3 regions of the Sporosarcina sp. P19 genome follow, and region 1 is predicted to be linked to each of the others. Evidence: riboswitches for the same ligand, from Rfam matches in the RefSeq annotation. Region 1 holds a riboswitch; each other region holds the start of a gene.
The links. Region 1 has a riboswitch for S-adenosylmethionine ahead of CSV74_RS09230 (methionine ABC transporter ATP-binding protein). Riboswitches for the same ligand answer to the same signal wherever they lie in the genome.
Positions count from the first base shown of each region.

Region 1 (3,126 bases):
TAAAAAGCTAATCGGTTTCTGGCCTTCAAAACCAATTCCACCATACGCAAAATCTTGTAAGACGGCAATCTGATTTTCTTTGGCAAACGCCACAGTTTTTTCATAAAACTCGGGAGTTGCTGTGACGCCTGTTGGATTACTTGGATAATTTAAGTACATTAGTTTGGCATCTTTTTTCTGATCATCCGTCAGTTTATCGTAATCAGGAAGAAATTCATTCTCCTTACGTAGTGGCATCGTATCATATCGAATACCCGCTAAGCTCACACCTGATAAGTAGTCAGGATAGCCAGGGTCTGGCAGTAATAATAAGTCTCCTTCATTCATAATAGCTAAAGGAAGTTCTACGACACCTATTTTCGTGCCACCGAGTACCGCGACTTCTGTTTCAGGGTCAATCGTGACATCATATTCACGCTGATAGTATTCAGCCACAGCTTGTTTTAAAGCAAGTGTTCCTCTGAATGGAGAGTAGCCGTGTGTCGCTGGATCTTCAACAGCTTCTTGCAATGCTTTAATAATATGGGGAGGTGTTGGCTGATCAGGGTTTCCGCGTCCGAGATTAATTACATCTCTGCCTTCATCCATAGCCTTTTCTATTTTATTTAATAATAACGTAAAGAAATGTGGAGGGAGATTTTGTAAACGGTTAGATAAAGCCATAGTCTATTCCTTCTTTCTTTGGTAGGGTATTTGCGTTAAGTATACATAGATCATACTAGACTTTTCAATAAAAGGTTGGGCATTCGATTCCAGATGATTGCGAAGATTAGGCAAAAGGAAAGTAATGTTGATAGAATGAGTCGGATATTCTACTGACTTGTTGTTATTCGCCTTGACAGTTTTGTAAATTCAGATTAGTATATGTTTTACGCATATAATTTAATAGTAATCTCTTATCAAGAGCGACTGAGGGAAGAGGCCCGATGAAGTCCAGCAACCCCTTGAATGAAACAAGGAAGGTGCCAAATCCTACAGCATGGTTTTCCATCTGAGAGATAAGCTGAGTGTATTTCAGTACTTCTTTCATTTAGAAAAATGAAAGATTTTTTTATTTAGAAAAATTTTTAAAAACTTACTATTTTTGATGATTATTTACTTGAATGTAGAAAGAAGTGAGAAGATGATCCAAATTCAACATTTGTCTAAAGTCTATCAGACAAAAGAAAAAGTGGTAAAAGGTGTAGATGATGTATCACTAGACATCGAGACTGGAGAAATATTTGGTATTGTCGGTTATTCAGGTGCGGGAAAAAGTTCTCTCATACGCTGTTTGAATTTGTTGGAGACACCAACGAGCGGCACGATCTTAATTGATGATGTAAATTTAACGAAACTATCAGGGGTACAACTTCGGCAGGCGCGCTTGAAGATTGGAATGATTTTTCAGCACTTTTATTTAATTAGCCAAAAGACGATTTTCGAAAATATCGCATTTGCTTTACAAGCAGCAAAAATGCCGTCAAACAAAATAGAGGCACGTGTAATGGAACTTCTTGAAATGGTAGGTCTGTCTGAAAAACGCGATGTATATCCTGCTCAGTTGAGCGGAGGACAGAAGCAACGCGTTGGAATTGCGAGAGCCCTAGCTAATAATCCATCCGTTTTGCTTTGTGATGAAGCGACATCTGCACTGGATCCTAACACGACGATGTCCATTTTACGATTGTTGAAAAAGATCAATAAAGAATTGAATATCACCATTGTGTTAATTACGCATGAGATGAATGTCGTAAAAGAAATTTGTGATCGCATGGCGATTATGCAAGACGGAAAAGTCATTGAAGAAGGGCAAGTGTATGACATCTTTTCTAATCCAGTTCAACCTTTGACGAAAGAGTTTATTAGTAGTGTAGTGTCTTATGAAATCCCGGATACCGTCATGTCCACCTTGGCTGGTACACTGATAAAAATCACTTTTAAAGGTGAAGTAGCCATGGAGGGTGTGATTTCCGATACTATGCAGAAGTATAGAGTGAAAGGAAACTTCCTGCATGGGTCGATTGAATATATTCAAGAACGAGCACTTGGGATTTTCTTAATGGAATTGCAAGGTGAGCGTGACGAAGTAGAGCAGGCGATTGCATACATACTCGAACAAAATGCACAAGTGGAGGTGATCCGACAACATGTTTGATCTATCTCACATTATGGAACTCATGCCGGATATTACAAAAGCATTTGGTGAAACACTTTATATGATCGGCATCTCGCTTACAATTGCACTGATTATTGGATTGCCGCTCGGGGTTCTGTTATTTACAACAGATAAAGGGTTATTTTTAGAGAACCGTGCAATAAATTCAGTAGTTGGTTTTTTCGTTAATATTATTCGATCCATCCCATTCATCATACTACTTGTAGCCCTAATACCTCTGACGAAACTGATTGTTGGAAATACGATTGGACCGGCAGCTGCAAGTGTGTCGCTTTCCGTGGCAGCCATTCCTTTCTTTGCTAGGATTGTTGAAACATCCATGCGTGAAATAGACAAAGGAGTTATAGAGGCTGCCATATCAACGGGTGCGTCGCCGTGGATGATTATTTGGAATGTGTTATTACCTGAATCTAAGTCGAGTATTATCCAAGGACTTACACTGACACTAATTAACTTAGTTGCCTATTCAGCCATGGCTGGGTTTGTTGGCGGAGGCGGGATTGGGGACTTGGCGATTCGTTTCGGCTATTACCGATATGACGACAGTATTATGCTAGTCACCGTTGCGATTTTAATAGTGCTAGTGCAGTTGATTCAATTTGGCGGAGATCGAATTTCAAAAATGATAGATAAAAGATAGTAGGGGAGAGATGGATTATGAAGAAACTGGTACTTACAATCATTCTTACTGCGTTGGTTGCGGCCTTGGCTGCTTGTGGAGGAGAAAAGTCCACTGAAAAATCGGATGATGATAAAAATCTTCATTTTGGTGCAACAGCAGGTCCTTATAGTGACATGCTGAAAAAGGCGATACAACCTGGTCTTGAAGAAAAAGGTTATACCGTTAAAATCACGGAGTTCAGTGATTATATTCAGCCAAACATTTCACTGGACAGTGGTGATATAGATGCGAACTTGTTCCAAAACATTACGTACTTAGAAAACTTCGAGAAAGAAAACAATATGGA
Region 1 covers NZ_PDYR01000007.1:50,790-53,915, forward strand. The annotation lists gene CSV74_RS09225 (pyridoxal phosphate-dependent aminotransferase) at 1-663, opposite strand, end outside; SAM riboswitch class I at 894-1,005, shown strand; gene CSV74_RS09230 (methionine ABC transporter ATP-binding protein) at 1,124-2,137, shown strand; gene CSV74_RS09235 (methionine ABC transporter permease) at 2,130-2,798, shown strand; gene CSV74_RS09240 (MetQ/NlpA family ABC transporter substrate-binding protein) at 2,816-3,126, shown strand, end outside.

Region 2 (3,126 bases), on a different contig from region 1:
CAGAGTCGTCGAGAACGTTTACGTAAAGAAGTCGAGGGTTTCAATAAAGAACTATTTGAAAAGCATTTCGCTTTGCTTCAGCTTGGTGATAATTTTTCCTTGTATTGCTGTGTGAATGAACCAGGTGTCGACAAAGCAAATGAACATATATTTTTTCGTGATGGGATTCCTTCTCCAGATAATTTCCATTCATTACCGATAGGACGAATTGAAATATACTTTGCAGATCAGCACACGATTAAGGTGGAGAATTATCCATTCAGCAGTTCGTTTGATGTGGAAGTGAAGCAAAAGAAGGTGTTAAAAAAAGATATTGAAGCTAACGGATTGCAAGTAGCTTATAAAGAGGCAGACTATGAAGTGATTCATCTTCATATTTCGCCAGCGAACAAATAAAAAATGCAGAAAGAGACTGTGAGTTCTCTTTCTGCATTCCAGTACTTTAGTGTTTCACGCGTACGTTACTAGCAAGTTCTTTCAACGCTTCCACTTTATCCGTCTGTTCCCATGGCAATTCGATATCAGTGCGGCCGAAGTGACCGTATGCTGCTGTTTGTTTGTAGATTGGACGACGCAGGTCAAGCATTTTAATGATTCCCGCTGGACGAAGGTCAAATAATTCGCGTACGAACTCCACTAATTGAGTCTCGGAAAGTTTACCGGTGTCGAATGTATTGATCGAAATGGAAACCGGGCTCGCTACTCCAATAGCATACGCCAACTGAACTTCACAGTGTTCAGCAAGTCCTGCTGCAACGATGTTCTTTGCAACATAGCGTGCTGCATAAGAAGCGGAACGGTCTACTTTTGTAGCGTCTTTCCCCGAGAAAGCACCGCCACCATGACGAGCATATCCACCGTACGTATCAACGATGATTTTACGTCCAGTTAGACCGGAGTCTCCTTGAGGTCCACCTACAACAAAGCTGCCAGTAGGATTAATGAAGTATTTAGTATGCTCGTCCAATAAGTTTTTTGGAACTACTGCATCAATGACAACTTCCTTAATATCCTTCTCAATTTGCTCGAGTGTCGCTTCAGGGTGATGTTGTGTGGAAATAACGATTGTGTCAATTCGCACGGGATTATTATCTTGATCGTATTCTACCGTTACTTGTGTTTTTCCGTCAGGACGTAAATACGTAATAAGTTCCTCTTTACGTGCCTGCGCCAAGCGATGTGCCAATTTATGAGAAAGACTAATTGGTAAAGGCATTAATTCCGGTGTTTCGTTACATGCATATCCAAACATTAGACCTTGGTCTCCTGCACCGATTGCATCTAATTCTTCATCTGACATAGAACCTTCACGTGCTTCGAGTGCCACGTTGACACTTGCAGCGATTTCAGGTGATTGCTCGTCAATGGAAGTAAGTACAGCGGACGTCTCGTAATCGAAGCCATATTTCGCACGAACATACCCGATTTCCTTTACAGTGTCGCGAACGACTTTTGGAATATCCACATACGTTGTCGTAGTGATTTCTCCCATTACTAATACGAGTCCAGTCGTGATGCTCGTTTCACATGCCACACGCGCATTTGGATCTTCCGTTAGGATCGCATCTAAAATTGCGTCTGATATTTGGTCGCACATCTTGTCAGGATGGCCTTCTGTAACTGATTCTGATGTAAACAGTCGACGGTTTGTCATTTTGTTTCCCCCTATATTAAGCATCATGATACGGTACTCTCATAAGTCCCTGGTAAAGTTCCACGCCTAGACGTCAAGCATATACCATAAGGATTCAGGGCTAGACAATATAAAAAGCCCTCCACTCATTTTCAATCCATGAGTAAAAGGCAAAATTTCACGCGCAGCACCTTTCACTCTTATCGTCCAAGGAATTAAACCTTGCTTCAGGTTTGGCACCTTCGCGTTAGACGTACGTCTATTGCAGGTTGCCGGGTTTCACAGGGCCTGTACCCTCCACCAACTCGGGATAAGAGTATCCGTTCATGTCACATCGTATTAAAAAGTTTGGATTTTGTCAAATTATTTATCCTAAATCACTTGAGTTTTCCATTAGTATAGATTAATATTCTTAATGTGTTATACTATTTACGAATTAGGATATTCTTATTAAGATAAAAATAAATCGACTACGCAAAGGACGGTATGTAAACATGATATCTGCAAAAATTGATGATAGCTTAAAAAGTCTTCTTAGTGGAAGCAACGTGACGATCCAAGCGTCTGTGGCAGAATTAACGGAAAAAGCAGTAGCAAGAGACGAAGCCAAACTTTCTGCCGACGGTGCGATCACTGCACGTACAGGTAAATATACAGGACGCTCACCTAAGGACAAATTCATCGTTGAAGATGCAGTGTCTAAGGATAAAGTAGATTGGGGTAGCACGAACAGTCCGATTTCAGAAGAGATCTTTGATTCATTATACACGAAAGTCATTGATCATTTGAAGTTAAAAGATGAACTCTTTGTATTTAAAGGGTTTGCAGGAGCAGATAAAGACTCTCAATTGTCTATCCAAGTAATTAATGAATTAGCTTGGCAAAATCTGTTTGTTCACCAATTATTCATCCGTCCAACCGAAGAAGAATTAAAAGCACACGAATCGCAATTCACAATTTTGGCTGCCCCTTCATTCAAAGCGGATCCAAAAGTGGATGGCACAAACTCTGAAACGTTCATCATTGTGTCGCTTGAAAAGCGCATCGTCTTGATCGGTGGTACAGAGTACGCTGGAGAAATGAAAAAGTCTATTTTCTCTGTTATGAACTTCTTGCTTCCAGAGCAAGATATCTTATCTATGCACTGTTCAGCAAACGTTGGAGAAGAAGGCGATGTTGCTCTATTCTTCGGTCTTTCTGGAACAGGTAAAACGACACTTTCAGCAGATGCTAACCGTAAACTTATTGGTGACGATGAGCACGGCTGGTCTGATAATGGCGTATTTAACATTGAAGGTGGATGTTACGCAAAGTGTATCAACCTTTCTGCTGAAAAAGAACCTGAAATCTTCGGAGCAATCCGTTTCGGTGCTGTTTTAGAAAACGTAGTACTGGATGAAGAAACGCGTATTCCAGATTATGACAACAAATCATTAACAGAAAACACACGTGCTGCTTATCCGATTGAAAACATCGATAATATCGTGACACCG
Region 2 covers NZ_PDYR01000009.1:124,046-127,171, forward strand. The annotation lists gene CSV74_RS11155 (DUF3891 family protein) at 1-396, shown strand, start outside; gene metK (methionine adenosyltransferase) at 443-1,654, opposite strand; SAM riboswitch class I at 1,831-1,950, opposite strand; gene pckA (phosphoenolpyruvate carboxykinase (ATP)) at 2,128-3,126, shown strand, end outside.
Region 2: linked by a shared signal. The riboswitch ahead of metK (methionine adenosyltransferase) and the one ahead of CSV74_RS09230 (methionine ABC transporter ATP-binding protein) in region 1 are both predicted to bind S-adenosylmethionine.

Region 3 (3,126 bases), on a different contig from region 1:
TTCTGATGTCCCTTCTAATGGTGTTCCATCAACTGCATGCAGGAAGTTCACAGGTATTGAGTCTGCGTCCAGTTCGCGTAGGCTACGCGCCATGGAGATGATATCTTGCTTTGTTTCCCGCATGCCAACGATGACGCCTGAACATGGAGATATGCCCGCTTCTTTGGCCAACCCTACAGTGTTTACACGATCATCGTATGTATGCGATGTAGTTATACTTTCGTGATGCTCTGCGGATGTGTTCAAGTTGTGGTTGTAGCGATCTACGCCCGCCTCTTTCAAACGGGTTGCTTGGCCTGGCTTCAAAATACCTAGGCAAGCACATACCGTCATTCCTTTGTGTTTTTCTTTTATCTGCTTAACAGAATCAATGACTATGTCCAGTTCACTGTCACGCGGTCCCCGTCCACTTGCTACGATGCAATAGGTGCCCGCTTTATTAGCGGCAGCACGTTCTGCACCTTCTAGTATCTCTTCCGATTTCATCATCGCATACTTTTCGACAGGTGCTTTTGAAATGATGGATTGTGCGCAATAACCACAGTTCTCCGGACATAATCCTGATTTCGTATTGATGATCATATTCAGCTTTACCTTATTTCCGAAGTAATGTGATCGAATCGAGTACGTCGCGTGCAGTAATAATAGCAAATCTTCATCTGGGCTATTCAATATTGCGAGTGATTCCTCATCAGTTACTTCATGCCCTTCCAGTACTTGAGTAGCCAGCCTTTGGTAGTTCATTATAGCGTACGCCTCACTTTCAAGTGTTTTGAGATTCTAAACGCGAATATGCCTGACAGTACAGCCAGAATTAGATCTTTTGGCAACGGAGGCATCATCCATAGCCATGCGATCTTGTAGGTAAACACGTCTGGTGCAGCAGCCCACATCTTGTACGCAAAATACATCCAGCTTGTGCCTACTATATAGTTGATTGCCGTAGCGACCAGTGCCGCGGTTATATAAGCAGGCATGGTCTGACTTCGCTCGACAATCTTCCCGGCTACATAAGCTATTAAAATGAACGTAAGAATAAAGCCAAACGTCGGACTCAAGATCTGACCGAAGCCGCCTGAAAATTTAGCGAAGACCGGTGCACCTGCTAATCCTATTAACATATATACCGTCATAGATAACGCACCTAGACGACTGCCAAGTAATAGTCCTGATAAGATTGCGAAAAACGTTTGCAATGTAATAGGTACTCCACCAACTACTAAAAACGGCACAAAGGATGTAATATTTGCTCCAATCATCATTAATGACGCGAACATCCCACTGTATACAATGGTTAATGCACTAAACCTACTTACCGGTTGCCTCTCCGTTGCTGTCGCCATCATGTCACCTCTTTTATATTAGTTATCATAAAAACAATAATAGTTAACACACAATATGTCAACACCTTTTATTTTATAGTTAACCCATAAAAACAAATAAAAAAAGACTGCAGCAAAATGCTGACAGCCTACTTCTTCTCATCAATCTGTTCTTCTTTTTCTTTACGAAACAAAACGCTTGAGATCAAACCACTGAATATAGCAGCCGCAATTGTAATGTACACTCGCATATCATAAGCAACTTCTTCGTAATTGCTACCTATCATAATCCAAGCAATTGTACCTACAAGAACAGCGATTGGAAATGAGTATTTAAAGAATCGCATAATTCCTCACCTTTTCGAGTTGTTTCATTGATTTTAGCATATATATCGCAATTTCTCTATGCTCTAACTCCGCACTTCGAACTTCACCAAACATTCACTTGACGATATCCAACAAAGCCGCTATGATGTGGTTAGAATAATCTAAATAATTGAATAAGAAACATATCTTATCAAGAGAAGCTGAGGGACTGGCCCTTCGACGCTTCAGCAACCAGCCATATAGGCAAGGTGCTACTTCCAGCAGTCTGTCAAATTGACACTCTGAAAAGATGAGAGGGAACTAGTCATTGAGATTACAAAGCCTTCTAATATACTTGAAGGCTTTTTTTGATTAGAAAAAGCAAAGGGGAGATGGAATTATGTCATTGCTAGATAAACTACAAACAAACGTCTTAACGGCAGATGGTGCAATGGGGACGATTTTATATTCTTACGGAATTGATTACTGTTATGAAGAACTAAACGTAGAAAAGCCTGAAATTATAGAGCAGATTCACCAAGACTACATCGCAGCCGGCGCAGATATTATACAGACGAACACTTACAGTGCAAATGCGAACAAATTAGCTCGCTACGGATTAGAAAGTCGTGTAACGGAATTCAATAAAGCGGCCATTCAAATTGCAAAACGCGCAGCAGCACCTGGGGGACAATTTGTACTCGGTACAATTGGCGGCCTGCGTGGCATACGTAAAAGCGATGCTACATTGGATGAAATAGAAAAAGTCGTACTAGAACAAGCCAATGCATTATTGGCAGGTGATCCGGATGGTCTTCTATTGGAAACATATTACGACTTTGAAGAGTTATCATCTGTTGTGACAACGTTAAAGAAAATCACGGATGTTCCATTGATCGCACAAGTTTCTATGCATGATCCCGGCGTATTACAGAATGGGCTTTCATTAAATGATGCACTTCATCAACTTGAATCTCTTGGAGCAGATATCGTAGGTGTCAACTGTCGCTTAGGCCCTTACCACACGATTCAAGCATTCGATAATGTTACATTACCGGAAAAAGCATTTTTATCCGCATATCCAAACGCCAGTCTATTAGATGTGGAAGATGGGCGTATTGTCTATGAATCAGAAGCAGAATACTTCGGACGCGCTGCTGTATTACTTCGTGATCAAGGCGTTCGGTTGATCGGTGGATGTTGCGGGACAACACCTAAGCATATTAAAGCAGCGAAAACACAGTTAGCGCGACTTGCACCTATCACAGAAAAGGTCGTACATCCGGAAAAGCCTATCGTGATTCATGAAGCGGGACCTACAAAACATCAACCTCTTCATGAAAAAGCGAAAACAGAGCGTACGGTAATTGTAGAACTAGATACACCGCGCCACTTGGAAACAGAAGATTATATCAAGGGTGCAAATGTGTTATATGACGCAGGAGTTGATGCTATAACAATGGCAGATAATTCCCTTGCTTCCCCTCGCATCAGCAAC
Region 3 covers NZ_PDYR01000006.1:156,141-159,266, forward strand. The annotation lists gene bioB (biotin synthase BioB) at 1-744, opposite strand, end outside; gene CSV74_RS08935 (biotin transporter BioY) at 744-1,343, opposite strand; gene CSV74_RS08940 (hypothetical protein) at 1,472-1,669, opposite strand; SAM riboswitch class I at 1,834-1,945, shown strand; gene CSV74_RS08945 (bifunctional homocysteine S-methyltransferase/methylenetetrahydrofolate reductase) at 2,029-3,126, shown strand, end outside.
Region 3: linked by a shared signal. The riboswitch ahead of CSV74_RS08945 (bifunctional homocysteine S-methyltransferase/methylenetetrahydrofolate reductase) and the one ahead of CSV74_RS09230 (methionine ABC transporter ATP-binding protein) in region 1 are both predicted to bind S-adenosylmethionine.